DNA from 3 places in the Paraclostridium bifermentans genome. Region 1 is predicted to be linked to each of the others. Evidence: a T-box and tRNA genes for the amino acid it is inferred to sense, from the RefSeq annotation. Region 1 holds a T-box; the other regions hold tRNA genes.
The links. The T-box of region 1 lies ahead of thrS (threonine--tRNA ligase). A T-box ahead of a tRNA ligase gene usually reads a tRNA of that ligase, here a tRNA-Thr.

Region 1 (9,130 bases):
TATAGTTAATATAGGATTAGAAGGTATGATGACTATAGGTGCTTTTGCAGGGGCAGCAGCAGGTTATTTAGTAGGTGATCCGTGGATAGCATTTTTAATAGGTGGGTTAGCCGGCGGGTTATTTGCATTAATACATGCTGTTGCAACTGTAAGCTTTAATGCAGATCATACTATATCAGGTGTTGCTATAAATTTACTTGCACCTGGAGTAGCATTGTTTTCTTCAAAAATATTATTTGATGGAGCAACTATGACTCCAACTATAGCTATGGAAGATAAAATACCAAGACCTTTAAATGGTTTATTTGCAGAAGGTAGTATATTAAATACAGTTTTCAATACTTATGCGACAGTATTTATAGCATTTATACTTGTAGCTGTAGTTTGGTACGTTTTATATAAAACAAAGCTAGGACTTAGAATAAGATCTGTTGGAGAACATCCAGGAGCAGCAGATACTTTAGGTATTAATGTAAATCGAGTTAGATATATTGCGGTAATTTCATCTGGTATATTAGCTGGTTTGGGAGGAGCATCTATGAGCTTAGCTATTGTTTCTTCGTTTAGACCAACATTGATCTCTGGACAAGGATACATAGCTATGGCGGCTGTTATATTCGGTAAGTGGAAGCCGCAAGGAGCTATGGCAGCTTGTTTACTATTTGGTTTCTCAACTGCTTTATCTGTATTCTTTGGGAATCCAGAACTTCCATTTAGAATAAATGAGAATTTATTATCTATGATACCATATGTAATAACATTAGTGGTGTTAGTGTTATTTATAAAATCTTCTAAAGCTCCGGCAGCATTAGGAAACCCATATAAAAAAGGTGAAAGATAAAAAAGATGATAGCATTGCTATCATCTTTTTTTTATGTCTAAAATAAATATAAAAAAATTATTATTAGTCTATTAAAAATGAAAATAAGTATATAAAATATTAGTTGCATTATAAAAGTAAAATCGATATAGAAGGAACGGTGAAATGAAAGCAGTACATAGTAGACAATCTTTTGTAATTGATGGTGATTTATGTCTAGCGTTGGTAGATAAAAGAATTACTTGCGATATAGAACTAGAATTAAAAAGAAGAAAAATACAAATAATAAAAACTATAGAATGTAAAGAATGTTATGATGCTATAAAATATCATCCAGATATATGTGTATGCAACTTAGGTGAAGGAAATATAGTTGTAGCGCCAAATGTATATGAGTTTTATTCAGAGATATTAATTCCATTAGGATTTAATGTAATTAAAGGAAGTCGCTATATAGAAAAAAAATATCCTAACAATATTCAATATAATGTAACTATGATGGGAAGATTTGCAATACATAATTTTAATTATACAGATGAAAAAATTTTAGACTACATAAACAAAAAAAATCTTATAAAGATAAATGTAAAACAGGGATATTCCAAATGCTCGATTTGTATAGTTGATGAAAATTCAATTATAACTTCTGATAAAGGTATATATAAATCTGTAAAACAATACGGTATAGATTGCCTTCTTATAAGACCTGGAAATATAAATTTATTTCAATTAGATTATGGATTTATAGGTGGGTGTACAGGGTTTATAAGTGAAAATAAAATAGCTTTTTTAGGAGATGTAAAAAAGCATCCAGATTATGAACTTATAAAAAAATTTATAAAATCAAAAAATAAGGAAATAGTAAGTTTAAGCAAAGAACAATTATTAGATTTAGGTTCTATAATTCCTTTGATGACTAGAAAGGAGTGATGACTATGGACAACAAAGAGATTTATCTGAGCTTATTGCCTAAATATGAATTAGCTGTAAATCAATTTGTAAAACAAACTAAGTTTAGCAATATTATAAATTACAATGATGATGTTATAGAAATAAAAATAAGCACTAAAGATAGAACGGATGAAACAGTTCTAGAAATATCAAGAGAGATAACAGATATTTTGATGCAAGTAATAAAAGAGGTTATATTGAAGGAATATATACAAAAATCATATGGGGATAAATATAATCAGGAAATAGAAAAAATATATCTAAAATCATTAGAAGTATTCAAAAGTAAAGACTTATTATTAAGAGAAATAATATTTTGTAGAATGAATAATTACATATTAAATAATGACCATATAGATGTGGATGGTTTTGTAAAGTTTAGAATGAAAGAACTAATGGGATATATAGCTAATATCTGTGAAGATGCACTAGAAGAATATTTAATAGAGAAAGACTATGACGAATTTATTAGTGTATTAAGATATTTTATAAATGTACAAGAAACTAAAATTGACACATTGAAAGTATACATAAGGAAAGATAACTCGTTTATATTATATGATAAAAATGATAACATAATAGAAAATGAAAATGATGAAGAGTTAATAAATATGTTTATAAAAGAAAATTTAAATTATGAAGATTTCTTAATTAGTACATTGCTTTCTTTGTGCCCAAATCATATAATTATATACGATTCTTTACAGACTAACTCATCTAGAGAAATTATAGATACTATAAAAGCGATATTTGAAGAAAAGGTAGAAGAAAAAAATAAATCTTAAAATTTAAAAAATGTATTGAAAAAAAATCATTAAAGTATAAAATATATATTGTTTCTAATTAAAATAATAAGGAGATTTGAGATGAACAATATATATATAATTTTGATAATGGCAATTATTGGAGGTATTATCGGGTATGTAACTAATAAATTAGCTATAAAGCTTATATTTAGGCCTATAAATCCTATAAAAATACCTCTTACAAATTTTGAAATAATAGGGCTTATCCCGAAGCGAAGAAAAGAAATAGCTATAAAAATAGGAGAAGTTATCCAAGATGAGTTTGTATCTTTAGATGATATATTAGAAAATTTAATAACAGAAGAAGATAAAGTAAAAGCTACTGAATATATAAAGTCTAAAGTTAATTCTATAATAGAGGAAAAAGCGACTCTTATACCTAGTTATATAAAATCTGTTATAAAAAACTATATAGAGGATATAATAGAAAAAGAAGTTAGTGCTTCTATTGACGAACTAGGAAGTGAAGTTGTATCAAAAGCGCATGAAAGAGTAAATATACAACAAATAGTAGAGGAAAAAGTGGATAGCTTAGATTTACTTGAATTAGAAGATATAATACTTAGTATAGCAAGCAATGAGTTAAAGCATATAGAATTATTGGGATTAATACTAGGTTTTGTTATAGGAATAATACAAGGTATAATAACAATTTTTATATAAATTTTATGTAACAAAAAAATATTTAAATTTATATAATATTTAGAGTTGATATATATCGCTTGATTTGATATAATTTGTATTAATATTAATATAGTTGCTATGAAAAGGAAGAGTAAAATAGAAACAATTTTCAGAGAGGATATATCATAGGCTGAAAGTATATCTAAAAATGACTATTTGAAAACTACCTTGGAGCAGAGTTTAGTAGCTTATAAGTAAAAGTACTCGGTTGACAACCTTATAGTCATCAAGAGGGCAATGTTTATAACATGCCAACTTGGGTGGAACCGCGAATGTTACTCGTCCCATGATTTTCATGGGCCGAGTTTTTTATTTTATACAAAAAAAATTAAGGAGGTAAGGTCATGATAAAAGTTACTTTAAAAGATGGATCTGTAAAGGAGTATTCTAAAGGTACTACAGTTATGGATATTGCTAAATCGATAAGCGAAGGATTAGCTAGAAGTATAGTAGCTGCATCTGTTAATGAAGAGGTTGTTGGGTTAGATTTCGAAGTTAATGAAGATTGCGAATTAAATTTATTTAAATTTGATGATGAAGAAGGAAAAGATGTGTTCAGACATACATCTGCTCACATGCTAGCACAAGCTATAAAAAGAATATACCCTGAAGCTAAATTAGCTATAGGGCCAAGTATTGAAAATGGATTCTACTATGATATAGACTTAGAGTACAGATTAACTCCAGAGGATTTAGAAAAGATAGAAGCTGAAATGAAAAAAATAGCTAAAGAAGATTTAGCTATAGAGAGATTTGAATTAAGTAGAGAAGATGCTATAAAGTTAATGGAAGAACAAGGGGAAAACTATAAGGTAGAACTTATATCAGAACTACCTGAAGGAGAAATTATATCTTTCTATAAACAAGGAGATTTTACAGATTTATGTAGAGGGCCGCATTTATCTTCTACTAAAAAGGTTAAAGCTATAAGACTTCAAAACGTAACAGGGGCTTACTGGCGTGGAGATGAAAAAAATAAGATGTTACAAAGAATATATGGAACATCTTTTGAAAAGAATAAAGATTTAGAAGCATACTTACACTTAGTAGAAGAAGCTAAGAAAAGAGACCATAGAAAATTAGGTAGAGAATTAGAATTATTCTTCATACCAGAAGAAGGGCCAGGATTCCCATTATTCTTACCAAAAGGTATGGAACTTAAAAATGAATTATTAAAATTCTGGAGAGAATTACACAGAAAAGACGGATATGTAGAAATAGAAACTCCTATAATATTAAACCAAAAATTATGGGAAACTTCAGGACACTGGTATCACTATAAAGAAAACATGTACACTGTAGATATAGATGATATGCAATTTGCTATAAAACCAATGAACTGCCCAGGTGGGATGTTATACTATAACTTTAAGCAACATTCATACAAAGATTTCCCTATGAGAGTGGCTGAGTTAGGAAGAGTTCATAGACATGAGTTATCTGGAGCTTTAAATGGTCTTAAGAGAGTTAGAGCATTTACTCAAGATGATGCACATATATTCATGCTACCAGAACAAATAAAAGATGAAATAAAAGGTGTTGTTTCATTAATAGATAAGGTGTATTCTGCATTTGGATTTGAATATCACTTAGAGTTATCAACTAGACCAGAAGATTCAATGGGAACAGATGAAGAGTGGGAATCAGCTGAAAATGGATTAAGAGAAGCTTTAGAAGAATTGAATCTACCTTATGTAATAAATGAAGGAGATGGAGCATTCTATGGTCCTAAGATAGACTTCCACTTAAAAGATTGTTTAGGAAGAACTTGGCAATGTGGAACTATACAATTAGATATGCAATTACCACAAAGATTTGATATTAGTTATGTAGGTGAAGATGGGGAAAAACATAGACCTGTTATGATCCATAGAGTTGCATTAGGAAGTATAGAAAGATTTATAGGTATATTAATAGAACATTATGCTGGTAAATTCCCAACTTGGATATCTCCAGTTCAAGCTAAAATATTACTAGTATCTGATAGATTTAAAGAATATGCAGAAGAAGTTAAAAATGCATTATTTGATAAAGGTATAAGAGTAGAGCTTGATGATAGAGCTGAAAAAATCGGATATAAAATAAGAGAGGCTCAACTTCAAAAAGTTCCTTACATGTTAGTAGTTGGAGAAAAAGAAGTTAATGAAAAGAAAGTTTCTGTAAGATCAAGAGATAATGGAGAAATGGGTGCAATGGATGTAGATGCATTTATTGCAAATGTATTAAAAGAAGTAGAAGAAAGAACTAATGTAATTCAAGCATAATAAATAATAAAAAAGTTAGCCTTTAAGGCTAACTTTTTTTTATACACATTCTTTTCTTATTATATTTTTTAACTCTTCGTGAGTCATAGTTTCTTTGTCAAATAGATGTTGAGAAACTAAATGAAGGTCATTTAAACTTGAGTTTAGAAGATTAAGAGTTTCTTTATAACAAGAATCTATTATACTAGTAGTTTCTTCTTGGATTTGTTTTGATAAAAAGCTTTTTTGATTTTGATCTATAGTCATAGCTCCAAGATTACTCATACCATAGTCACAAACCATTTGAGTTGCTATATCAGTTACTTTTTTCAAGTCATCCTTAGCTCCTGTAGATTTATGACCAAATATTATTTCTTCAGCAGCTTTACCTGCAAGTAAGATTTTAATTTTTCCTAAAAGTTCATCTTTAGTATAAATATATCTATCTTCATCTGGAAGTTGAAGCACATATCCTAGTGCTTGGCCTCTAGGTATTATAGATATTTTTTGTATAGGGTTTATACCTAATGTATCACTAACTAGAGCATGACCAGCTTCGTGGTAAGACACTATACGTTTTTCTTTTTCAATAAGTTTTGAACTTTTAGATTCAAGTCCAGCGATAACTCTTTCAATAGCTTTGTCAAAATGAATACTATTGATATTTTCGCTGCTTTCTCTTACTGCAAATATGGCAGCTTCGTTTGCTATATTTGCTAAGTGTGCACCATTGAATCCGTGAGTTTTTTTAGCTAATAAGTTTAAGTCTACGGAGTTATCAATTGGTTTGTTTTTAGTATGAACTTTTAGTATTTCTAATCTAGTGTGATAATTAGGTTCTCCTATATGGACATGTCTGTCAAATCTACCTGGTCTAAGTAGTGCATCATCTAATAAGTCTAGTCTATTAGTTGAACCTACTATAAGTATGTTAGAATCTTTATTAAATCCATCCATCTCAACAAGAAGTTGGTTTAATGTTTGATCCTTTTCATTATTACTTTCTAGATGTCTTTTGGCTCCTATTGCGTCAATTTCATCTATAAATATTATACTAGGGGCTTCTTTTCTAGCCTTTTCAAACAATGTTCTAACTCTTTTTGCCCCTACACCAACATATTTTTCAACGAATTCAGATCCTGTTACATTGAAAAATGATGCGTTTGTTTCACCAGCCATAGCTGACGCAAGCAATGTTTTACCTGTACCAGGAGGTCCATAGAATAAAACACCCTTAGGAATTTTAGCACCCATTTTTTGATACTTTGTTGGGTTTTTCATAAAATCAACTATTTCAAATAGTTCTTCTTTGACCTCTTCTAATCCAGCTACATCATTGAATGTTGTTTTAGGCTTAGTTGAATCAGAATTATCATTAGAAGTTTCTTTTTCCATTTTGGTCTGATTAAACGCAGGCGCAGGGTTGTTGATTTTCTTAAAAAAATTATTTAACATTTTCATAGTCAAACACCTCAGTTATAAAAATTGTTGTTATTACATATATTTGCCGATTTTCAAATTAATATTATTAAATTTTTATATTTTTCAAATTAAAAATATTTAATTCATTAAAAGTATGTCCATAAATCAAATAATTAATTATAAAATTTAAAAAATAATTGACACTTATTTAAACTGATGGTATAGTATATAGAGTAATAAAAAACAAGAAGAAGTCCGCTTCTCACCTTACGACGATAAAGTTAGTAAGGTAAATATAAGTTAAGATTTAGTGTTTTATTAATTGTAGTAACTTATATGGCGGATGATGATATCATTCGCCTTTTTTAATATAAAATTGGAGGTGTCCTACTATTAGTAAGGAATTAGCAATCAATGATGAGATAAGAGATAAGGAAATAAGAGTTCTTTCAGAAACTGGTGAGCAACTTGGAATAATGACTTCTAGAGATGCACAATTAATGGCAAATGAGAAGAATTTAGATTTAGTAAAAATATCACCTAATGCGAACCCACCAGTATGCAAATTAATGGATTATGGTAAACATAAATATGAACAATCTAGAAAAGAAAAAGAATCTAAGAAAAAGCAAAAGGTCGTAACTGTAAAAGAAGTTAGGTTAAGACCAGGTATAGAAGAAAACGACATAAATACAAAAGCAAATAATGCTATTAAGTTTCTTCAAAAAGGTGATAAAGTTAAGGTTGAACTTAGATTTAGAGGTAGAGAACTAGGGCATAAGGATTTAGGAAAAAAAGTAATGCTTAAGTTTATAGACCTAGTAAAAGAGTTTGGAGAACCAACAAAAGCCCCTGCATTTGAGGGTAATAACATGGTTGTAATGATAGATCCAAAAAAATAGATATACATTTGAGAGGAGGATATTAATATGCCTAAAATGAAAACTCATAGAGGAGCAGCTAAGAGATTCAAAAAAACTGCTAGTGGAAAATTAAAGAGAGGTAAAGCTTTCAGAAGACATATACTAACTAAGAAAGATGCTAAGACTAAAATGCAATTAAGAAAGTCTGGAGTAGTTAGTGAAGGTGATGCTAGAAGAATAGCACAATTATTACCATACTTATAAGATCGAATACAAATAGATAAAAATTATTTAGAACAGAGAAACGAAGGAGGTTACGACGATGGCAAGAGTTAAAAAAGCTATGAACGCTCGTAAGAAGCATAAGAAAGTATTAAAACTTGCAAAAGGTTACAGAGGATCAAGAAGTAAATTATACAGACCAGCTAACGAGTTTGTAATGAAAGCATTAAAGCATGCTTATGTTGGTAGAAAATTAAAGAAGAGAGATTTCAGAAAACTTTGGATACAAAGAATAAATGCAGGTACTAGAGCTAACGGAATGTCTTATTCAAGATTTATGAACGGATTAAAATTAGCAGGTGTTGAAGTTAACAGAAAAATGTTATCTGAAATGGCTATAAACGATCCTCAAGGATTCGCTAAATTAGTAGAAGTTGCTAAATCAAAATTAGCTTAATTATATAAAACTCTGGGTTAAATCTCAGAGTTTTTTTTATGCGTTTAAACATTAGATTAAACAAAAAATTGCTGAAAAATTAATTGAACTTGCATATAAAACAAGGTGAAATTTTTATCAAATTAAAAAAATTATATATGTTAAATTTATGTAAAGATATAATAAATATTTTTAAAATTACAAATTTCCATTTAGGTATAGATATATTTAAAAACTAAGTATATAATGTATTTTATTATTGTTATAAGCACAATAATATAGTTATACAAAATGAAGATTTAATTATAATATATACAGGAGGAGATAAAGTAGGTGAAAGAGTTTATTTTAAAGATTAAAAAGCCGATTAATAAATTAAATCCACCTCAAATAATGGTAATTGGTTTTGCTACTGTTATATTAATAGGAGCGATACTACTTACACTTCCTATTGCTACAAACACGGGAGAATCTACTCCATTTGTAGATGCTTTATTTACGTCTACGTCTGCGGTCTGTGTAACAGGTTTAGTAGTAGTAGATACAGCTACACATTGGAACTTATTTGGACAAATTGTAATAATTGCATTAATTCAAGTCGGTGGTTTAGGATTTATGACAATAACAACTTTATTTGCATTGATAACTAAAAAAAGGATAAATCTGAAAGAAAGACTTCTTAT
Region 2 (9,130 bases), 420 kb from region 1:
ACCATCTTAATTTAACATCGTCAACACTTTTTTAAAATTTAATTTTATTTTTTTATTATTTTTGAGTTTTATGTTGAAATTTACACATAATAAAGTATTATTAAGATTACTTATTTTAAATAAAAATAACATAATAATATAATTAAAGCAGTCATTTAAAATCATAGACCACTTTAATTATTAAATTTATAAATTAATCAACTTGACTTAATAATCTTTTAGTTATATCTCTTAGTTTCATTTCTCCAACTTCTTCATGAGTTATTGCCACAACAGCTTTTATTCTATCTTCTGAATTATCCCACTTATATGATCTAACATTAAGAATAGCTCCTTCTGGCATTAATTCTTCTAAATCTACACCAATTTCATCTGCTAAAGTCATATATTCATCAAATAAATCTTCTGTTTCCATTTCACTTAATTCATATTCTTCTTTTATTATCTCATTTAACTCTTCAATATCTACACTAATTTGGAATGCAATAGTATCTTCTCGTTTAGATCCTTTGCTTAAATCTTTATCAACTCTAAATGGACTTTCATTCTCTATTAATGATTTAATTTCTTCACTATCTACAATTTCATTACCGAATAATATGTACATATATAATTCTCCTCATCCTGTGTTAATTATTTAGCCAACGATTCAATTAAACACTCTTCCAAAGAATTTTTAATTCCTTTTTCTTTTGCAACCCTTATTAAATATGAGTATTTTGATTTTTTAGCTTCTAAATCATATATAGCCACATCAACCAACTCCGGGTCACTTACAAATTGAAAAAAATTCTCAGCATGTTTAATTTCTAATTGTGCTGCCTTTATTTCTTTTATAATTTTTTTATTCTCTATATCATATTTCAAAGTTTTTTTTCTAGGCATAAAAATTCCTCCAACAAATTTATTATCTACCTAGAATCTTGCCAAAAATAACTTTAGATATACCTATCTATGTCTTTTTAATGTATATATTACATCTTTAATCTTATTTTGACAATAGATAAAGCTTTGCTAAAATTAACAATAAAAAAACATCTAATTTATTCAAATTAGATGTTTTACACTGGTGGGATTAACAGGGCTCGAACCTGTGACCCCCTGCTTGTAAGGCAGGTGCTCTCCCAGCTGAGCTATAATCCCGGATATTTATTTATGGTGCGCCCAAAGGGACTCGAACCCCTAACCTTCTGATTCGTAGTCAGACACTCTATCCAGTTGAGCTATAGGCGCATTATTATATTGGAGGCGACACCCAGATTCGAACTGGGGATCAAGGAGTTGCAGTCCACTGCCTTACCACTTGGCTATGTCGCCATTTTTCAATATATAAAAAAATGGTGATCCATCCGCGACTCGAACGCGGGACACCCTGATTAAAAGTCAGGTGCTCTACCGACTGAGCTAATGGATCAACTTTTATGGGGTGGATAATGAGAGTCGAACTCACGACCTCCAGAGCCACAATCTGGCGCTCTAACCAACTGAGCTATACCCACCATAATTGGTCGAGGTGAAGGGACTCGAACCCCCGGCCCCATGGTCCCAAACCATGTGCGCTACCAAACTGCGCTACACCTCGAAGTAATTCTTAAAATGATAAAAGTGGTGGACCTTCAGGGACTCGAACCCCGGACCTACCGGTTATGAGCCGGGCGCTCTAACCAACTGAGCTAAAGGTCCACTTTGTATTGGTAGCGGTAACAGGAGTCGAACCTGTGACCTTTCGGGTATGAACCGAACGCTCTAGCCAACTAAGCTATACCGCCACATATTTTGGTGCCCAGAGGCGGAATCGAACCACCGACACGGGGATTTTCAGTCCCCTGCTCTACCGACTGAGCTATCTGGGCATTTGGCGGAGAGGGTGGGATTCGAACCCACGGCCCCTTTCGGAGTCACTGGTTTTCAAGACCAGCTCCTTAAACCACTCGGACACCTCTCCATTGGTGATCCATCCGCGACTCGAACGCGGGACACCCTGATTAAAAGTCAGGTGCTCTACCGACTGAGCTAATGGATCATTTATTTACTTGGCAGGGGATGCAGGACTCGAACCTACGCATGTAGCAGTCAAAGTGCTATGCCTTACCGACTTGGCGAATCCCCTATGAATGTGGTGAGCGCACAGGGATTCGAACCCCGGACACACGCCTTAGAAGGGCGTTGCTCTATCCAGCTGAGCTATGCACCCACATTATTTTATTTGGAGCGGGAAACGAGATTCGAACTCGCGACTTCAACCTTGGCAAGGTTGCGCTCTACCACTGAACTATTCCCGCATAGTACAATTGGTGCGGATGAAGGGAGTCGAACCCCCACGCCATAGGCGCCAGATCCTAAGTCTGGTGCGTCTGCCAATTCCGCCACATCCGCGCAAATTATTAAGTTGGTGGAGGATGGTGGATTCGAACCACCGAAATCGTCGATAACAGATTTACAGTCTGCCCCCTTTGGCCGCTCGGGAAATCCTCCACGTTGGAGCTAGTGATAGGAATCGAACCTACAACCTGCTGATTACAAGTCAGCTGCTCTACCGTTGAGCCACACTAGCATATTGGCGGGAATAACAGGACTCGAACCTGTGACCCATTGATTAACAGTCAATTGCTCTACCAACTGAGCCATATTCCCACATTATTAGTTTATTCATTTTTAATTAAGTTGGCGGGAATAACAGGACTCGAACCTGTGACCCATTGATTAACAGTCAATTGCTCTACCAACTGAGCCATATTCCCGCGTATTTAATTATTTTGGCGACCTGGAAGGGACTCGAACCCTCGACCTCCAGCGTGACAGGCTGGCATTCTAACCAGCTGAACTACCAGGCCGCAATTGGTGGGACTAACAGGGCTCGAACCTGTGACCCCCTGCTTGTAAGGCAGGTGCTCTCCCAGCTGAGCTATAGTCCCATGTGTTTATTCTGGAGCGGGTGAAGGGGATCGAACCCTCACAGCCGGCTTGGAAGGCCGGAACTCTACCATTGAGCTACACCCGCATATTTAATTGGTGACCCATAGGGGAATCGAACCCCTGTTACCGCCGTGAAAGGGCGGTGTCTTGACCGCTTGACCAATGGGCCGTATATAATTTTAATGGTTGCGGAGGCAAGACTCGAACTTGCGACCTTCGGGTTATGAGCCCGACGAGCTGCCAACTGCTCCACCCCGCGATGTTTTTGTTAAAATGGTGCCGAAGACCGGAATCGAACCGGTACGAGAGGTAAGTCCCGCAGGATTTTAAGTCCTGTGCGTCTGCCAGTTCCGCCACTTCGGCATTCAATTTTTTTATGGAGGCGACACCCAGATTCGAACTGGGGATCAAGGAGTTGCAGTCCACTGCCTTACCACTTGGCTATGTCGCCTTACTGGGGTGGATAATGAGAGTCGAACTCACGACCTCCAGAGCCACAATCTGGCGCTCTAACCAACTGAGCTATACCCACCATATATTGGTCGAGGTGAAGGGACTCGAACCCCCGGCCCCATGGTCCCAAACCATGTGCGCTACCAAACTGCGCTACACCTCGATATCTATTTCAAATAATATTTTAAACAAAAAATGGTGGACCTTCAGGGACTCGAACCCCGGACCTACCGGTTATGAGCCGGGCGCTCTAACCAACTGAGCTAAAGGTCCACATTTGTTTTTATATTGGTAGCGGTAACAGGAGTCGAACCTGTGACCTTTCGGGTATGAACCGAACGCTCTAGCCAACTAAGCTATACCGCCACATATTTGGTGCCCAGAGGCGGAATCGAACCACCGACACGGGGATTTTCAGTCCCCTGCTCTACCGACTGAGCTATCTGGGCATTTGGCGGAGAGGGTGGGATTCGAACCCACGGCCCCTTTCGGAGTCACTGGTTTTCAAGACCAGCTCCTTAAACCACTCGGACACCTCTCCATTGGTGATCCATCCGCGACTCGAACGCGGGACACCCTGATTAAAAGTCAGGTGCTCTACCGACTGAGCTAATGGATCATTTATTTACTTGGCAGGGGATGCAGGACTCGAACCTACGCATGTAGCAGTCAAAGTGCTATGCCTTACCGACTTGGCGAATCCCCTATGAATGTGGTGAGCGCACAGGGATTCGAACCCCGGACACACGCCTTAGAAGGGCGTTGCTCTATCCAGCTGAGCTATGCACCCACATTATTTAAATTTGGTGCGGATGAAGGGAGTCGAACCCCCACGCCATAGGCGCCAGATCCTAAGTCTGGTGCGTCTGCCAATTCCGCCACATCCGCGCAAATTATTAAGTTGGTGGAGGATGGTGGATTCGAACCACCGAAATCGTCGATAACAGATTTACAGTCTGCCCCCTTTGGCCGCTCGGGAAATCCTCCACGTGGAGCTAGTGATAGGAATCGAACCTACAACCTGCTGATTACAAGTCAGCTGCTCTACCGTTGAGCCACACTAGCATATTGGCGGGAATAACAGGACTCGAACCTGTGACCCATTGATTAACAGTCAATTGCTCTACCAACTGAGCCATATTCCCACATATTTGATTATTTTGGCGACCTGGAAGGGACTCGAACCCTCGACCTCCAGCGTGACAGGCTGGCATTCTAACCAGCTGAACTACCAGGCCGCAATTGGTGGGACTAACAGGGCTCGAACCTGTGACCCCCTGCTTGTAAGGCAGGTGCTCTCCCAGCTGAGCTATAGTCCCATGTGTTTATTCTGGAGCGGGTGAAGGGGATCGAACCCTCACAGCCGGCTTGGAAGGCCGGAACTCTACCATTGAGCTACACCCGCGTATTTAATTGGTGACCCATAGGGGAATCGAACCCCTGTTACCGCCGTGAAAGGGCGGTGTCTTGACCGCTTGACCAATGGGCCTTACATAATTTTAATGGTTGCGGAGGCAAGACTCGAACTTGCGACCTTCGGGTTATGAGCCCGACGAGCTGCCAACTGCTCCACCCCGCGATGTTTTATTAAAATGGTGCCGAAGACCGGAATCGAACCGGTACGAGAGGTAAGTCCCGCAGGATTTTAAGTCCTGTGCGTCTGCCAGTTCCGCCACTTCGGCACATCACCTAGCTACGTCCTACTCTCCCAGGCAGCTTCCCACCAAGTACCATCGGCGCTAAAGAGCTTAACTTCTGTGTTCGGAATGGGAACAGGTGTATCCTCTTTGCTATAGTAACTAGATTATGTTCTTGTCTTTTGGACAAGTATTATATTAACATTTTTTAATAAAAATGTCAATATTTTTTATAATATTTTGTTAAATATTATCTTAGAGTTAATACTCTAAAAACTGAATAACATTTGTAAGATTAAATAATCTTGGTCAAGTCCTCGATCTATTAGTATCGGTAAGCTACATACATTGCTGCACTTACACCTCCGACCTATCAACCAGGTAGTCTTCCTGGGATCTTACCCTTACGGTGGGAAATCTTATCTTGAAGTTGGCTTCGCGCTTAGATGCTTTCAGCGCTTATCCATTCCGTACATAGCTACCCAGCCATGCCCTTGGCAGAACAACTGGTACACCAGAGGTACGTCCATCCCGGTCCTCTCGTACTAAGGACAGGTCTCCTCAAATTTCCTACGCCTGCGACGGATAGGGACCGAACTGTCTCACGACGTTCTGAACCCAGCTCGCGTACCACTTTAATGGGCGAACAGCCCAACCCTTGGGACCTACTACAGCCCCAGGATGTGATGAGCCGACATCGAGGTGCCAAACCTCCCCGTCGATGTGGACTCTTGGGGGAGATAAGCCTGTTATCCCCAGGGTAGCTTTTATCCGTTGAGCGATGGCCCTTCCATGCGGAACCACCGGATCACTAAGTCCGACTTTCGTCCTTGCTCGACCTGTATGTCTTGCAATCAAGCTCTCTTCTGCCTTTACACTCTACGCACGATTTCCGACCGTGCTGAGAGAACCTTTGAGCGCCTCCGTTACTCTTTGGGAGGCGACCGCCCCAGTCAAACTGCCCACCTGACAGTGTCCCAATACCTGATTCAAGGTATCTGGTTAGAATCTCAGTACTACAAGGGTGGTATCCCAAGGATAGCTCCACCGAGACTGGCGTCCCGATTTCATAGCCTCCCACCTATCCTGTACATGTAGCACCAAAATTCAATGTCAAGCTACAGTAAAGCTCCATGGGGTCTTTCCGTCCTGTCGCAGGTACCCGGCATCTTCACCGGGATTACAATTTCACCGAGTCTGTTGTTGAGACAGTGCCCAAATCGTTACGCCTTTCGTGCGGGTCGGAACTTACCCGACAAGGAATTTCGCTACCTTAGGACCGTTATAGTTACGGCCGCCGTTTACTGGGGCTTAAGTTCACTGCTTCGGATAAATCCTAACAGATCCCCTTAACCTTCCAGCACCGGGCAGGCGTCAGCTCCTATACATCGTCTTGCGACTTAGCAGAAACCTGTGTTTTTGGTAAACAGTCGCTTGGGCCTATTCTCTGCGGCCACCTCGGGCGTTAACCCTAACGTGGCACCCCTTCTCCCTAAGTTACGGGGTCATTTTGCCGAGTTCCTTAACAACAGTTCTCTCGCTGGCCTTAGGATACTCTCCTCACCCACCTGTGTCGGTTTGCGGTACGGGCACCTTTAATCTCGATAGAAACTTTTCTCGACAGTGTGAAATCAGCTACTTCGCTACTTAATTTCGCTCCCCATCGTACCCCAGCATTATCATGGCGGATTTGCCTGCCTTGACTGCCTCAGTACTTAGCCACACATAACCAACAGTGTGGTTAGCTTATCCTACTGTGTCATTCCATCTCTCAAACGATTATCGGTGGTACAGGAATCTCAACCTGTTGTCCATCACCTACGCCTTTCGGCCTCGGCTTAGGTCCCGACTAACCCAGGGCGGACGAACCTTCCCCTGGAAACCTTGGGTTTACGGCCCGTGGGATTCTCACCCACGTCTCGCTACTCATGCCAACATTCTCACTCCTATACTGTCCACACGTCCTTACGGTCATGCTTCAGCCTGCATAGGAAGCTCCCCTACCTATCATAAATGATATCGTAGCTTCGGTAGTAAGTTTTAGCCCCGGTAATCTTCGGCGCAGGATCACTCGACCAGTGAGCTATTACGCACTCTTTAAATGAGTGGCTGCTTCTAAGCCAACATCCTGGTTGTCTATGCAATCCCACATCCTTTACCACTTAACTTACATTTAGGGACCTTAGCTGACGATCTGGGCTGTTGCCCTCTCGACTATGAATCTTATTACCCACAGTCTGACTCCCAAGTATAAAATAACGGCATTCGGAGTTTGATAATCTTCGGTAAGCGCAATGCCCCCTAGGATATTCAGTGCTCTACCTCCGTATTTCTCAACCTTGAGGCTAGCCCTAAAGCTATTTCGGGGAGAACCAGCTATCTCCGAGCTCGATTGGAATTTCACCGCTATCCACAAGTCATCCCCGAGCTTTTCAACGCTCGTGGGTTCGGACCTCCACGAAATTTTACTTTCGCTTCATCCTGCTCATGGATAGGTCGCTCGGTTTCGGGTCTACGACAGCAAACTTAACGCCCATTTAAGACTCGCTTTCACTACGGCTCCATACCTTAAGTACTTAACCTAGCTTACTATCGTAACTCGTTGGCCCGTTCTACAAAAAGTACGCGGTCACACATATAAAGTGCTTCCACAGCTTGTAAGCGCAGGGTTTCAGGTTCTATTTCACTCCCCTCCCGGGGTTCTTTTCACCTTTCCCTCACGGTACTATGCGCTATCGGTCACTAAGTAGTATTTAGCCTTGGAGGATGGTCCCTCCTGCTTCCCACAGGGTTTCACGTGTCCCGTGGTACTCTGGATCACATCTAAAGTCTTCTCGTTTCAACTACGTGGCTATTACACTTTATAGCGGAGCTTTCCAACTCTCTTCGTTTACGATACCTCTTTGTTGATGATGTGTCCGCAACCCCAGCGAAGAAAACTTCACTGGTTTGGGCTATTCCGCGTTCGCTCGCCGCTACTTACGGAATCGAATTTCTTTCTTTTCCTCCGGGTACTTAGATGTTTCAGTTCCCCGGGTTCCCCTCACTAAGCTATGTATTCACTTAATGATACTTAGACATTACTCTAAGTGAGTTTCCTCATTCGGAAATCTTCGGATCAAAGTTTACGTGCAACTCCCCGAAGCTTATCGCAGCTTATCGCGTCCTTCATCGGCTCTTAGTGCCAAGGCATCCGCCCTGCGCCCTTAATAACTTGACCAGTTATTAAAAGTGTTATTTTTTGAAGAGTTTTCTTCTCTTATAATTGGTTTATTTAATCATCACTAAATGTTATGCAGTTTTCAAAGTACTAATGTTTGAGAACAATAAGCTCTCAAAATTAAACAGTAGGCAATTACTCCTTAGAAAGGAGGTGATCCAGCCGCACCTTCCGATACGGCTACCTTGTTACGACTTCACCCCAGTCATTGGTTTCACCTTCGACGGCCGCTTCCTAAAAGGTTAGCTAACCGGCTTCGGGCGCCCCCAACTTCCATGGTGTGACGGGCGGTGTGTACAAGACCCGGGAACGCATTCACCGCAGCATTCTGATCTGCGATTACTAGTAACTCCAGCTTCATGTAGGCGAGTTTCAGCCTACAATCCGAACTGAGAATGGCTTTAAGGGATTAGCTCCACCTCGCGGCTTGGCAACCCTCTGTACCACCCATTGTAGCACGTGTGTAGCCCTAAGCATAAGGGGCATGATGATTTGACGTCATCCCCACCTTCCTCCGAGTTATCCTCGGCAGTCCCTCTAGAGTGCCCAACTTAATGCTGGCAACTAAAGGCAAGGGTTGCGCTCGTTGCGGGACTTAACCCAACATCTCACGACACGAGCTGACGACAACCATGCACCACCTGTCACCACTGTCCCCGAAGGGAAATCTCCGATTAGGGAGAGGTCAGTGGGATGTCAAGCTTAGGTAAGGTTCTTCGCGTTGCTTCGAATTAAACCACATGCTCCGCTACTTGTGCGGGTCCCCGTCAATTCCTTTGAGTTTCACTCTTGCGAGCGTACTTCCCAGGCGGAGTACTTAATGCGTTAGCTGCGGCACCGAGGGGGGTAACCCCCGACACCTAGTACTCATCGTTTACGGCGTGGACTACCAGGGTATCTAATC
Region 3 (9,130 bases), 250 kb from region 1:
TCCTATACTGTCCACACGTCCTTACGGTCATGCTTCAGCCTGCATAGGAAGCTCCCCTACCTATCATAAATGATATCGTAGCTTCGGTAGTAAGTTTTAGCCCCGGTAATCTTCGGCGCAGGATCACTCGACCAGTGAGCTATTACGCACTCTTTAAATGAGTGGCTGCTTCTAAGCCAACATCCTGGTTGTCTATGCAATCCCACATCCTTTACCACTTAACTTACATTTAGGGACCTTAGCTGACGATCTGGGCTGTTGCCCTCTCGACTATGAATCTTATTACCCACAGTCTGACTCCCAAGTATAAAATAACGGCATTCGGAGTTTGATAATCTTCGGTAAGCGCAATGCCCCCTAGGATATTCAGTGCTCTACCTCCGTATTTCTCAACCTTGAGGCTAGCCCTAAAGCTATTTCGGGGAGAACCAGCTATCTCCGAGCTCGATTGGAATTTCACCGCTATCCACAAGTCATCCCCGAGCTTTTCAACGCTCGTGGGTTCGGACCTCCACGAAATTTTACTTTCGCTTCATCCTGCTCATGGATAGGTCGCTCGGTTTCGGGTCTACGACAGCAAACTTAACGCCCATTTAAGACTCGCTTTCACTACGGCTCCATACCTTAAGTACTTAACCTAGCTTACTATCGTAACTCGTTGGCCCGTTCTACAAAAAGTACGCGGTCACACATATAAAGTGCTTCCACAGCTTGTAAGCGCAGGGTTTCAGGTTCTATTTCACTCCCCTCCCGGGGTTCTTTTCACCTTTCCCTCACGGTACTATGCGCTATCGGTCACTAAGTAGTATTTAGCCTTGGAGGATGGTCCCTCCTGCTTCCCACAGGGTTTCACGTGTCCCGTGGTACTCTGGATCATATCTAAAGAATTATCGTTTCAACTACGTGGCTATTACACTTTATAGCGGAGCTTTCCAACTCTCTTCGTTTACGATGACCTCTTGTTTGTGATATGTCCGCAACCCCAGCGAAGAAAACTTCACTGGTTTGGGCTGTTCCGCGTTCGCTCGCCGCTACTTACGGAATCGAATTTCTTTCTTTTCCTCCGGGTACTTAGATGTTTCAGTTCCCCGGGTTCCCCTCACTAAGCTATGTATTCACTTAATGATACTTAGACATTACTCTAAGTGAGTTTCCTCATTCGGAAATCTTCGGATCAAAGTTTACGTGCAACTCCCCGAAGCTTATCGCAGCTTATCGCGTCCTTCATCGGCTCTTAGTGCCAAGGCATCCGCCCTGCGCCCTTAATAACTTGACCAGTTATCAAAAGTGTTATTTTTTAAAGAGTTTTCTTCTCTTATATTGGTTTATTTAATCATCACTAAATGTTATGCAGTTTTCAAAGTACTAAAATATATCGCCAACGTCTATTCGCTAATACAGCTCATATCCCGTTGCTAAAAGTTCAATATGGTGGAGATGAGGAGGATCGAACTCCTGACCCCTTGCGTGCAAGGCAAGTGCTCTCCCAGCTGAGCTACACCCCCATATTCCCTTTTTCGACAAAAATATATTACCATTTTAATATAATTTCGTCAATATTTTTTAAGATTTTTTCAAAAAAAAATTGAAAAACTCTCAAAATTAAACAGTAGGCAATTACTCCTTAGAAAGGAGGTGATCCAGCCGCACCTTCCGATACGGCTACCTTGTTACGACTTCACCCCAGTCATTGGTTTCACCTTCGACGGCCGCTTCCTAAAAGGTTAGCTAACCGGCTTCGGGCGCCCCCAACTTCCATGGTGTGACGGGCGGTGTGTACAAGACCCGGGAACGCATTCACCGCAGCATTCTGATCTGCGATTACTAGTAACTCCAGCTTCATGTAGGCGAGTTTCAGCCTACAATCCGAACTGAGAATGGCTTTAAGGGATTAGCTCCACCTCGCGGCTTGGCAACCCTCTGTACCACCCATTGTAGCACGTGTGTAGCCCTAAGCATAAGGGGCATGATGATTTGACGTCATCCCCACCTTCCTCCGAGTTATCCTCGGCAGTCCCTCTAGAGTGCCCAACTTAATGCTGGCAACTAAAGGCAAGGGTTGCGCTCGTTGCGGGACTTAACCCAACATCTCACGACACGAGCTGACGACAACCATGCACCACCTGTCACCACTGTCCCCGAAGGGAAATCTCCGATTAGGGAGAGGTCAGTGGGATGTCAAGCTTAGGTAAGGTTCTTCGCGTTGCTTCGAATTAAACCACATGCTCCGCTACTTGTGCGGGTCCCCGTCAATTCCTTTGAGTTTCACTCTTGCGAGCGTACTTCCCAGGCGGAGTACTTAATGCGTTAGCTGCGGCACCGAGGGGGGTAACCCCCGACACCTAGTACTCATCGTTTACGGCGTGGACTACCAGGGTATCTAATCCTGTTTGCTCCCCACGCTTTCGTGCCTCAGTGTCAGTTACAGTCCAGAGAGCCGCCTTCGCTACTGGTATTCCTCCTAATATCTACGCATTTCACCGCTACACTAGGAATTCTACTCTCCTCTCCTGCACTCAAGTTCTCTAGTTTCAAAAGCTTACTACGGTTGAGCCGTAGCCTTTCACTTCTGACTTAAAAAACCACCTACGCACCCTTTACGCCCAGTAATTCCGGATAACGCTAGCCCCCTACGTATTACCGCGGCTGCTGGCACGTAGTTAGCCGGGGCTTCCTCCTCAAGTACCGTCATTATCTTCCTTGAGGACAGAGCTTTACGACCCGAAGGCCTTCATCGCTCACGCGGCGTTGCTGCATCAGGCTTTCGCCCATTGTGCAATATTCCCCACTGCTGCCTCCCGTAGGAGTCTGGACCGTGTCTCAGTTCCAGTGTGGCCGATCACCCTCTCAGGTCGGCTACTGATCGTTGCCTTGGTAAGCCATTACCTTACCAACTAGCTAATCAGACGCGGGTCCATCCTGTACCGCCGGAGCTTTGATACAAAAGTCATGCGACTTCCGTATGTTATCCCGTATTAGTATACCTTTCGGTATGTTATCCGTGTGTACAGGGCAGGTTACCCACGCGTTACTCACCCGTCCGCCGCTCTCTCCGAAGAGATCGCTCGACTTGCATGTGTTAGGCACGCCGCCAGCGTTCATCCTGAGCCAGGATCAAACTCTCAAATATAATTTAAAAAGTTGTCCATCGCTCAGCTAATCATTATCTGAATATCTGGCTTGGTTGTTTGTGTTTAATTCTTAAAAAAGAATTTTTATAATTAACCTACTGTTTAATTTTCAAAGTTCTTAAATATGTTTAAGTATATTTCTTAGATGGTAGCGGTAACAGGAGTCGAACCTGTGACCTTTCGGGTATGAACCGAACGCTCTAGCCAACTAAGCTATACCGCCACAGTTATATAAATGGTGCCCAGAGGCGGAATCGAACCACCGACACGGGGATTTTCAGTCCCCTGCTCTACCGACTGAGCTATCTGGGCATTTCTGGTGGGCCTAGCTGGACTCGAACCAGCGACCTCACGCTTATCAGGCGTGCGCTCTAACCACCTGAGCTATAGGCCCCCAATTGGTCGAGGTGGAGGGACTCGAACCCCCGGCCCCATGGTCCCAAACCATGTGCGCTACCAAACTGCGCTACACCTCGATATAATCTTATTTATATAATTGTTTTAGTGGCAGGGGTGGAGGGACTCGAACCCCCGGCGCACGGTTTTGGAGACCGACGCTCTACCAACTGAGCTACACCCCTATGCATTTTTTGGTGGACCTTCAGGGACTCGAACCCCGGACCTACCGGTTATGAGCCGGGCGCTCTAACCAACTGAGCTAAAGGTCCACTTTATTGGTCGAGGTGGAGGGACTCGAACCCCCGGCCCCATGGTCCCAAACCACGTGCGCTACCAAACTGCGCTACACCTCGACAATTACTGGCGGAGAAGGAGGGATTCGAACCCTCGCACCGGTTAACCCAGCCTAATCCCTTAGCAGGGGATCCTCTTGAGCCACTTGAGTACTTCTCCATATTAATTTGGCGGAGAGGGTGGGATTCGAACCCACGGCCCCTTTCGGAGTCACTGGTTTTCAAGACCAGCTCCTTAAACCACTCGGACACCTCTCCATTGGTGATCCATCCGCGACTCGAACGCGGGACACCCTGATTAAAAGTCAGGTGCTCTACCGACTGAGCTAATGGATCATTTTATTTACTTGGCAGGGGATGCAGGACTCGAACCTACGCATGTAGCAGTCAAAGTGCTATGCCTTACCGACTTGGCGAATCCCCTATAAATGTGGTGAGCGCACAGGGATTCGAACCCCGGACACACGCCTTAGAAGGGCGTTGCTCTATCCAGCTGAGCTATGCACCCACATTATATGTTGTTCTGGAGCGGGTGAAGGGGATCGAACCCTCACAGCCGGCTTGGAAGGCCGGAACTCTACCATTGAGCTACACCCGCATATTTAATTGGTGGAGGATGGTGGATTCGAACCACCGAAATCGTCGATAACAGATTTACAGTCTGCCCCCTTTGGCCGCTCGGGAAATCCTCCACGTTGGAGCTAGTGATAGGAATCGAACCTACAACCTGCTGATTACAAGTCAGCTGCTCTACCGTTGAGCCACACTAGCATATTGGCGGGAATAACAGGACTCGAACCTGTGACCCATTGATTAACAGTCAATTGCTCTACCAACTGAGCCATATTCCCACATATTTGATTATTTTGGCGACCTGGAAGGGACTCGAACCCTCGACCTCCAGCGTGACAGGCTGGCATTCTAACCAGCTGAACTACCAGGCCGCAATTTGGTGGGACTAACAGGGCTCGAACCTGTGACCCCCTGCTTGTAAGGCAGGTGCTCTCCCAGCTGAGCTATAGTCCCATATGTTTATTCTGGAGCGGGTGAAGGGGATCGAACCCTCACAGCCGGCTTGGAAGGCCGGAACTCTACCATTGAGCTACACCCGCATATTTAATTGGTGACCCATAGGGGAATCGAACCCCTGTTACCGCCGTGAAAGGGCGGTGTCTTGACCGCTTGACCAATGGGCCTTATATAATTTTAATGGTTGCGGAGGCAAGACTCGAACTTGCGACCTTCGGGTTATGAGCCCGACGAGCTGCCAACTGCTCCACCCCGCGATGTTTTTGTTAAAATGGTGCCGAAGACCGGAATCGAACCGGTACGAGAGGTAAGTCCCGCAGGATTTTAAGTCCTGTGCGTCTGCCAGTTCCGCCACTTCGGCACATCACCTAGCTACGTCCTACTCTCCCAGGCAGCTTCCCACCAAGTACCATCGGCGCTAAAGAGCTTAACTTCTGTGTTCGGAATGGGAACAGGTGTATCCTCTTTGCTGTAATAACTAGATTATGTTGTTCTGTTTTGAACAAGTATTATATTAACATTTTAATTAAAAAATGTCAATATATTTTTTAAAGATATTTAAGTAAAGTAATATCCTAGAGTTAGCACCCTGAAAACTGAATAACATTTATTAAGATTAAATAATCTTGGTCAAGTCCTCGATCTATTAGTATCGGTAAGCTACATACATTGCTGCACTTACACCTCCGACCTATCAACCAGGTAGTCTTCCTGGGATCTTACCCTTACGGTGGGAAATCTTATCTTGAAGTTGGCTTCGCGCTTAGATGCTTTCAGCGCTTATCCATTCCGTACATAGCTACCCAGCCATGCCCTTGGCAGAACAACTGGTACACCAGAGGTACGTCCATCCCGGTCCTCTCGTACTAAGGACAGGTCTCCTCAAATTTCCTACGCCTGCGACGGATAGGGACCGAACTGTCTCACGACGTTCTGAACCCAGCTCGCGTACCACTTTAATGGGCGAACAGCCCAACCCTTGGGACCTACTACAGCCCCAGGATGTGATGAGCCGACATCGAGGTGCCAAACCTCCCCGTCGATGTGGACTCTTGGGGGAGATAAGCCTGTTATCCCCAGGGTAGCTTTTATCCGTTGAGCGATGGCCCTTCCATGCGGAACCACCGGATCACTAAGTCCGACTTTCGTCCTTGCTCGACCTGTATGTCTTGCAATCAAGCTCTCTTCTGCCTTTACACTCTACGCACGATTTCCGACCGTGCTGAGAGAACCTTTGAGCGCCTCCGTTACTCTTTGGGAGGCGACCGCCCCAGTCAAACTGCCCACCTGACAGTGTCCCAATACCTGATTCAAGGTATCTGGTTAGAATCTCAGTACTACAAGGGTGGTATCCCAAGGATAGCTCCACCGAGACTGGCGTCCCGATTTCATAGCCTCCCACCTATCCTGTACATGTAGCACCAAAATTCAATGTCAAGCTACAGTAAAGCTCCATGGGGTCTTTCCGTCCTGTCGCAGGTACCCGGCATCTTCACCGGGATTACAATTTCACCGAGTCTGTTGTTGAGACAGTGCCCAAATCGTTACGCCTTTCGTGCGGGTCGGAACTTACCCGACAAGGAATTTCGCTACCTTAGGACCGTTATAGTTACGGCCGCCGTTTACTGGGGCTTAAGTTCACTGCTTCGGATAAATCCTAACAGATCCCCTTAACCTTCCAGCACCGGGCAGGCGTCAGCTCCTATACATCGTCTTGCGACTTAGCAGAAACCTGTGTTTTTGGTAAACAGTCGCTTGGGCCTATTCTCTGCGGCCACCTCGGGCGTTAACCCTAACGTGGCACCCCTTCTCCCTAAGTTACGGGGTCATTTTGCCGAGTTCCTTAACAACAGTTCTCTCGCTGGCCTTAGGATACTCTCCTCACCCACCTGTGTCGGTTTGCGGTACGGGCACCTTTAATCTCGATAGAAACTTTTCTCGACAGTGTGAAATCAGCTACTTCGCTACTTAATTTCGCTCCCCATCGTACCCCAGCATTATCATGGCGGATTTGCCTGCCTTGACTGCCTCAGTACTTAGCCACACATAACCAACAGTGTGGTTAGCTTATCCTACTGTGTCATTCCATCTCTCAAACGATTATCGGTGGTACAGGAATCTCAACCTGTTGTCCATCACCTACGCCTTTCGGCCTCGGCTTAGGTCCCGACTAACCCAGGGCGGACGAACCTTCCCCTGGAAACCTTGGGTTTACGGCCCGTGGGATTCTCACCCACGTCTCGCTACTCATGCCAACATTCTCACTCCTATACTGTCCACACGTCCTTACGGTCATGCTTCAGCCTGCATAGGAAGCTCCCCTACCTATCATAAATGATATCGTAGCTTCGGTAGTAAGTTTTAGCCCCGGTAATCTTCGGCGCAGGATCACTCGACCAGTGAGCTATTACGCACTCTTTAAATGAGTGGCTGCTTCTAAGCCAACATCCTGGTTGTCTATGCAATCCCACATCCTTTACCACTTAACTTACATTTAGGGACCTTAGCTGACGATCTGGGCTGTTGCCCTCTCGACTATGAATCTTATTACCCACAGTCTGACTCCCAAGTATAAAATAACGGCATTCGGAGTTTGATAATCTTCGGTAAGCGCAATGCCCCCTAGGATATTCAGTGCTCTACCTCCGTATTTCTCAACCTTGAGGCTAGCCCTAAAGCTATTTCGGGGAGAACCAGCTATCTCCGAGCTCGATTGGAATTTCACCGCTATCCACAAGTCATCCCCGAGCTTTTCAACGCTCGTGGGTTCGGACCTCCACGAAATTTTACTTTCGCTTCATCCTGCTCATGGATAGGTCGCTCGGTTTCGGGTCTACGACAGCAAACTTAACGCCCATTTAAGACTCGCTTTCACTACGGCTCCATACCTTAAGTACTTAACCTAGCTTACTATCGTAACTCGTTGGCCCGTTCTACAAAAAGTACGCGGTCACACATATAAAGTGCTTCCACAGCTTGTAAGCGCAGGGTTTCAGGTTCTATTTCACTCCCCTCCCGGGGTTCTTTTCACCTTTCCCTCACGGTACTATGCGCTATCGGTCACTAAGTAGTATTTAGCCTTGGAGGATGGTCCCTCCTGCTTCCCACAGGGTTTCACGTGTCCCGTGGTACTCTGGATCACATCTAAAGTCTTCTCGTTTCAACTACGTGGCTATTACACTTTATAGCGGAGCTTTCCAACTCTCTTCGTTTACGATACCTCTTTGTTGATGATGTGTCCGCAACCCCAGCGAAGAAAACTTCACTGGTTTGGGCTATTCCGCGTTCGCTCGCCGCTACTTACGGAATCGAATTTCTTTCTTTTCCTCCGGGTACTTAGATGTTTCAGTTCCCCGGGTTCCCCTCACTAAGCTATGTATTCACTTAATGATACTTAGACATTACTCTAAGTGAGTTTCCTCATTCGGAAATCTTCGGATCAAAGTTTACGTGCAACTCCCCGAAGCTTATCGCAGCTTATCGCGTCCTTCATCGGCTCTTAGTGCCAAGGCATCCGCCCTGCGCCCTTAATAACTTGACCAGTTATTAAAAGTGTTATTTTTTGAAGAGTTTTCTTCTCTTATAATTGGTTTATTTAATCATCACTAAATGTTATGCAGTTTTCAAAGTACTAAAGTACAATTAAGTACTAATTTTGAGAACAATAAGCTCTCAAAATTAAACAGTAGGCAATTACTCCTTAGAAAGGAGGTGATCCAGCCGCACCTTCCGATACGGCTACCTTGTTACGACTTCACCCCAGTCATTGGTTTCACCTTCGACGGCCGCTTCCTAAAAGGTTAGCTAACCGGCTTCGGGCGCCCCCAACTTCCATGGTGTGACGGGCGGTGTGTACAAGACCCGGGAACGCATTCACCGCAGCATTCTGATCTGCGATTACTAGTAACTCCAGCTTCATGTAGGCGAGTTTCAGCCTACAATCCGAACTGAGAATGGCTTTAAGGGATTAGCTCCACCTCGCGGCTTGGCAACCCTCTGTACCACCCATTGTAGCACGTGTGTAGCCCTAAGCATAAGGGGCATGATGATTTGACGTCATCCCCACCTTCCTCCGAGTTATCCTCGGCAGTCCCTCTAGAGTGCCCAACTTAATGCTGGCAACTAAAGGCAAGGGTTGCGCTCGTTGCGGGACTTAACCCAACATCTCACGACACGAGCTGACGACAACCATGCACCACCTGTCACCACTGTCCCCGAAGGGAAATCTCCGATTAGGGAGAGGTCAGTGGGATGTCAAGCTTAGGTAAGGTTCTTCGC

Region 2: it encodes a tRNA-Thr, which carries the amino acid that the T-box ahead of thrS (threonine--tRNA ligase) is inferred to sense. The anticodon was not compared.
Region 3: it encodes a tRNA-Thr, which carries the amino acid that the T-box ahead of thrS (threonine--tRNA ligase) is inferred to sense. The anticodon was not compared.

Annotation. Positions count from the first base shown of each region.
Region 1 covers NZ_CP079737.1:2,912,966-2,922,095, reverse strand. Annotated here, with positions in the region: gene KXZ80_RS14090 (ABC transporter permease) at 1-841, shown strand, start outside; gene KXZ80_RS14085 (DUF6873 family GME fold protein) at 986-1,750, shown strand; gene KXZ80_RS14080 (putative sporulation protein YtxC) at 1,756-2,556, shown strand; gene KXZ80_RS14075 (DUF445 domain-containing protein) at 2,638-3,240, shown strand; T-box leader at 3,331-3,551, shown strand; gene thrS (threonine--tRNA ligase) at 3,606-5,525, shown strand; gene KXZ80_RS14065 (ATP-dependent metallopeptidase FtsH/Yme1/Tma family protein) at 5,565-6,965, opposite strand; gene infC (translation initiation factor IF-3) at 7,319-7,828, shown strand; gene rpmI (50S ribosomal protein L35) at 7,856-8,053, shown strand; gene rplT (50S ribosomal protein L20) at 8,112-8,468, shown strand; gene KXZ80_RS14045 (TrkH family potassium uptake protein) at 8,781-9,130, shown strand, end outside.
Region 2 covers NZ_CP079737.1:25,767-34,896, reverse strand. Annotated here, with positions in the region: gene KXZ80_RS00380 (hypothetical protein) at 194-607, opposite strand; gene KXZ80_RS00375 (DUF2508 family protein) at 634-885, opposite strand; tRNA gene KXZ80_RS00370 (tRNA-Val) at 1,068-1,143, opposite strand; tRNA gene KXZ80_RS00365 (tRNA-Arg) at 1,157-1,233, opposite strand; tRNA gene KXZ80_RS00360 (tRNA-Cys) at 1,244-1,317, opposite strand; tRNA gene KXZ80_RS00355 (tRNA-Lys) at 1,339-1,414, opposite strand; tRNA gene KXZ80_RS00350 (tRNA-His) at 1,423-1,499, opposite strand; tRNA gene KXZ80_RS00345 (tRNA-Pro) at 1,506-1,582, opposite strand; tRNA gene KXZ80_RS00340 (tRNA-Ile) at 1,607-1,683, opposite strand; tRNA gene KXZ80_RS00335 (tRNA-Met) at 1,693-1,769, opposite strand; tRNA gene KXZ80_RS00330 (tRNA-Phe) at 1,778-1,853, opposite strand; tRNA gene KXZ80_RS00325 (tRNA-Ser) at 1,857-1,945, opposite strand; tRNA gene KXZ80_RS00320 (tRNA-Lys) at 1,948-2,023, opposite strand; tRNA gene KXZ80_RS00315 (tRNA-Gln) at 2,035-2,110, opposite strand; tRNA gene KXZ80_RS00310 (tRNA-Arg) at 2,118-2,194, opposite strand; tRNA gene KXZ80_RS00305 (tRNA-Gly) at 2,208-2,282, opposite strand; tRNA gene KXZ80_RS00300 (tRNA-Leu) at 2,293-2,376, opposite strand; tRNA gene KXZ80_RS00295 (tRNA-Tyr) at 2,391-2,475, opposite strand; tRNA gene KXZ80_RS00290 (tRNA-Thr) at 2,480-2,554, opposite strand; tRNA gene KXZ80_RS00285 (tRNA-Asn) at 2,559-2,634, opposite strand; tRNA gene KXZ80_RS00280 (tRNA-Asn) at 2,666-2,741, opposite strand; tRNA gene KXZ80_RS00275 (tRNA-Asp) at 2,758-2,834, opposite strand; tRNA gene KXZ80_RS00270 (tRNA-Val) at 2,840-2,915, opposite strand; tRNA gene KXZ80_RS00265 (tRNA-Gly) at 2,928-3,001, opposite strand; tRNA gene KXZ80_RS00260 (tRNA-Glu) at 3,011-3,085, opposite strand; tRNA gene KXZ80_RS00255 (tRNA-Met) at 3,100-3,175, opposite strand; tRNA gene KXZ80_RS00250 (tRNA-Leu) at 3,191-3,279, opposite strand; tRNA gene KXZ80_RS00245 (tRNA-Cys) at 3,294-3,367, opposite strand; tRNA gene KXZ80_RS00240 (tRNA-His) at 3,372-3,448, opposite strand; tRNA gene KXZ80_RS00235 (tRNA-Pro) at 3,456-3,532, opposite strand; tRNA gene KXZ80_RS00230 (tRNA-Ile) at 3,566-3,642, opposite strand; tRNA gene KXZ80_RS00225 (tRNA-Met) at 3,659-3,735, opposite strand; tRNA gene KXZ80_RS00220 (tRNA-Phe) at 3,743-3,818, opposite strand; tRNA gene KXZ80_RS00215 (tRNA-Ser) at 3,822-3,910, opposite strand; tRNA gene KXZ80_RS00210 (tRNA-Lys) at 3,913-3,988, opposite strand; tRNA gene KXZ80_RS00205 (tRNA-Gln) at 4,000-4,075, opposite strand; tRNA gene KXZ80_RS00200 (tRNA-Arg) at 4,083-4,159, opposite strand; tRNA gene KXZ80_RS00195 (tRNA-Leu) at 4,174-4,257, opposite strand; tRNA gene KXZ80_RS00190 (tRNA-Tyr) at 4,272-4,356, opposite strand; tRNA gene KXZ80_RS00185 (tRNA-Thr) at 4,360-4,434, opposite strand; tRNA gene KXZ80_RS00180 (tRNA-Asn) at 4,439-4,514, opposite strand; tRNA gene KXZ80_RS00175 (tRNA-Asp) at 4,531-4,607, opposite strand; tRNA gene KXZ80_RS00170 (tRNA-Val) at 4,613-4,688, opposite strand; tRNA gene KXZ80_RS00165 (tRNA-Gly) at 4,701-4,774, opposite strand; tRNA gene KXZ80_RS00160 (tRNA-Glu) at 4,784-4,858, opposite strand; tRNA gene KXZ80_RS00155 (tRNA-Met) at 4,873-4,948, opposite strand; tRNA gene KXZ80_RS00150 (tRNA-Leu) at 4,963-5,051, opposite strand; rRNA gene rrf (5S ribosomal RNA) at 5,057-5,173, opposite strand; rRNA gene KXZ80_RS00140 (23S ribosomal RNA) at 5,312-8,226, opposite strand; rRNA gene KXZ80_RS00135 (16S ribosomal RNA) at 8,373-9,130, opposite strand, start outside.
Region 3 covers NZ_CP079737.1:3,161,877-3,171,006, forward strand. Annotated here, with positions in the region: rRNA gene KXZ80_RS15215 (23S ribosomal RNA) at 1-1,276, opposite strand, end outside; tRNA gene KXZ80_RS15220 (tRNA-Ala) at 1,430-1,505, opposite strand; rRNA gene KXZ80_RS15225 (16S ribosomal RNA) at 1,629-3,130, opposite strand; tRNA gene KXZ80_RS15230 (tRNA-Met) at 3,278-3,354, opposite strand; tRNA gene KXZ80_RS15235 (tRNA-Phe) at 3,368-3,443, opposite strand; tRNA gene KXZ80_RS15240 (tRNA-Ile) at 3,449-3,525, opposite strand; tRNA gene KXZ80_RS15245 (tRNA-Pro) at 3,531-3,607, opposite strand; tRNA gene KXZ80_RS15250 (tRNA-Trp) at 3,637-3,712, opposite strand; tRNA gene KXZ80_RS15255 (tRNA-Ile) at 3,723-3,799, opposite strand; tRNA gene KXZ80_RS15260 (tRNA-Pro) at 3,807-3,883, opposite strand; tRNA gene KXZ80_RS15265 (tRNA-Ser) at 3,892-3,983, opposite strand; tRNA gene KXZ80_RS15270 (tRNA-Ser) at 3,993-4,081, opposite strand; tRNA gene KXZ80_RS15275 (tRNA-Lys) at 4,084-4,159, opposite strand; tRNA gene KXZ80_RS15280 (tRNA-Gln) at 4,172-4,247, opposite strand; tRNA gene KXZ80_RS15285 (tRNA-Arg) at 4,255-4,331, opposite strand; tRNA gene KXZ80_RS15290 (tRNA-Gly) at 4,348-4,421, opposite strand; tRNA gene KXZ80_RS15295 (tRNA-Tyr) at 4,431-4,515, opposite strand; tRNA gene KXZ80_RS15300 (tRNA-Thr) at 4,520-4,594, opposite strand; tRNA gene KXZ80_RS15305 (tRNA-Asn) at 4,599-4,674, opposite strand; tRNA gene KXZ80_RS15310 (tRNA-Asp) at 4,691-4,767, opposite strand; tRNA gene KXZ80_RS15315 (tRNA-Val) at 4,774-4,849, opposite strand; tRNA gene KXZ80_RS15320 (tRNA-Gly) at 4,862-4,935, opposite strand; tRNA gene KXZ80_RS15325 (tRNA-Glu) at 4,945-5,019, opposite strand; tRNA gene KXZ80_RS15330 (tRNA-Met) at 5,034-5,109, opposite strand; tRNA gene KXZ80_RS15335 (tRNA-Leu) at 5,125-5,213, opposite strand; rRNA gene rrf (5S ribosomal RNA) at 5,219-5,335, opposite strand; rRNA gene KXZ80_RS15345 (23S ribosomal RNA) at 5,479-8,393, opposite strand; rRNA gene KXZ80_RS15350 (16S ribosomal RNA) at 8,557-9,130, opposite strand, start outside.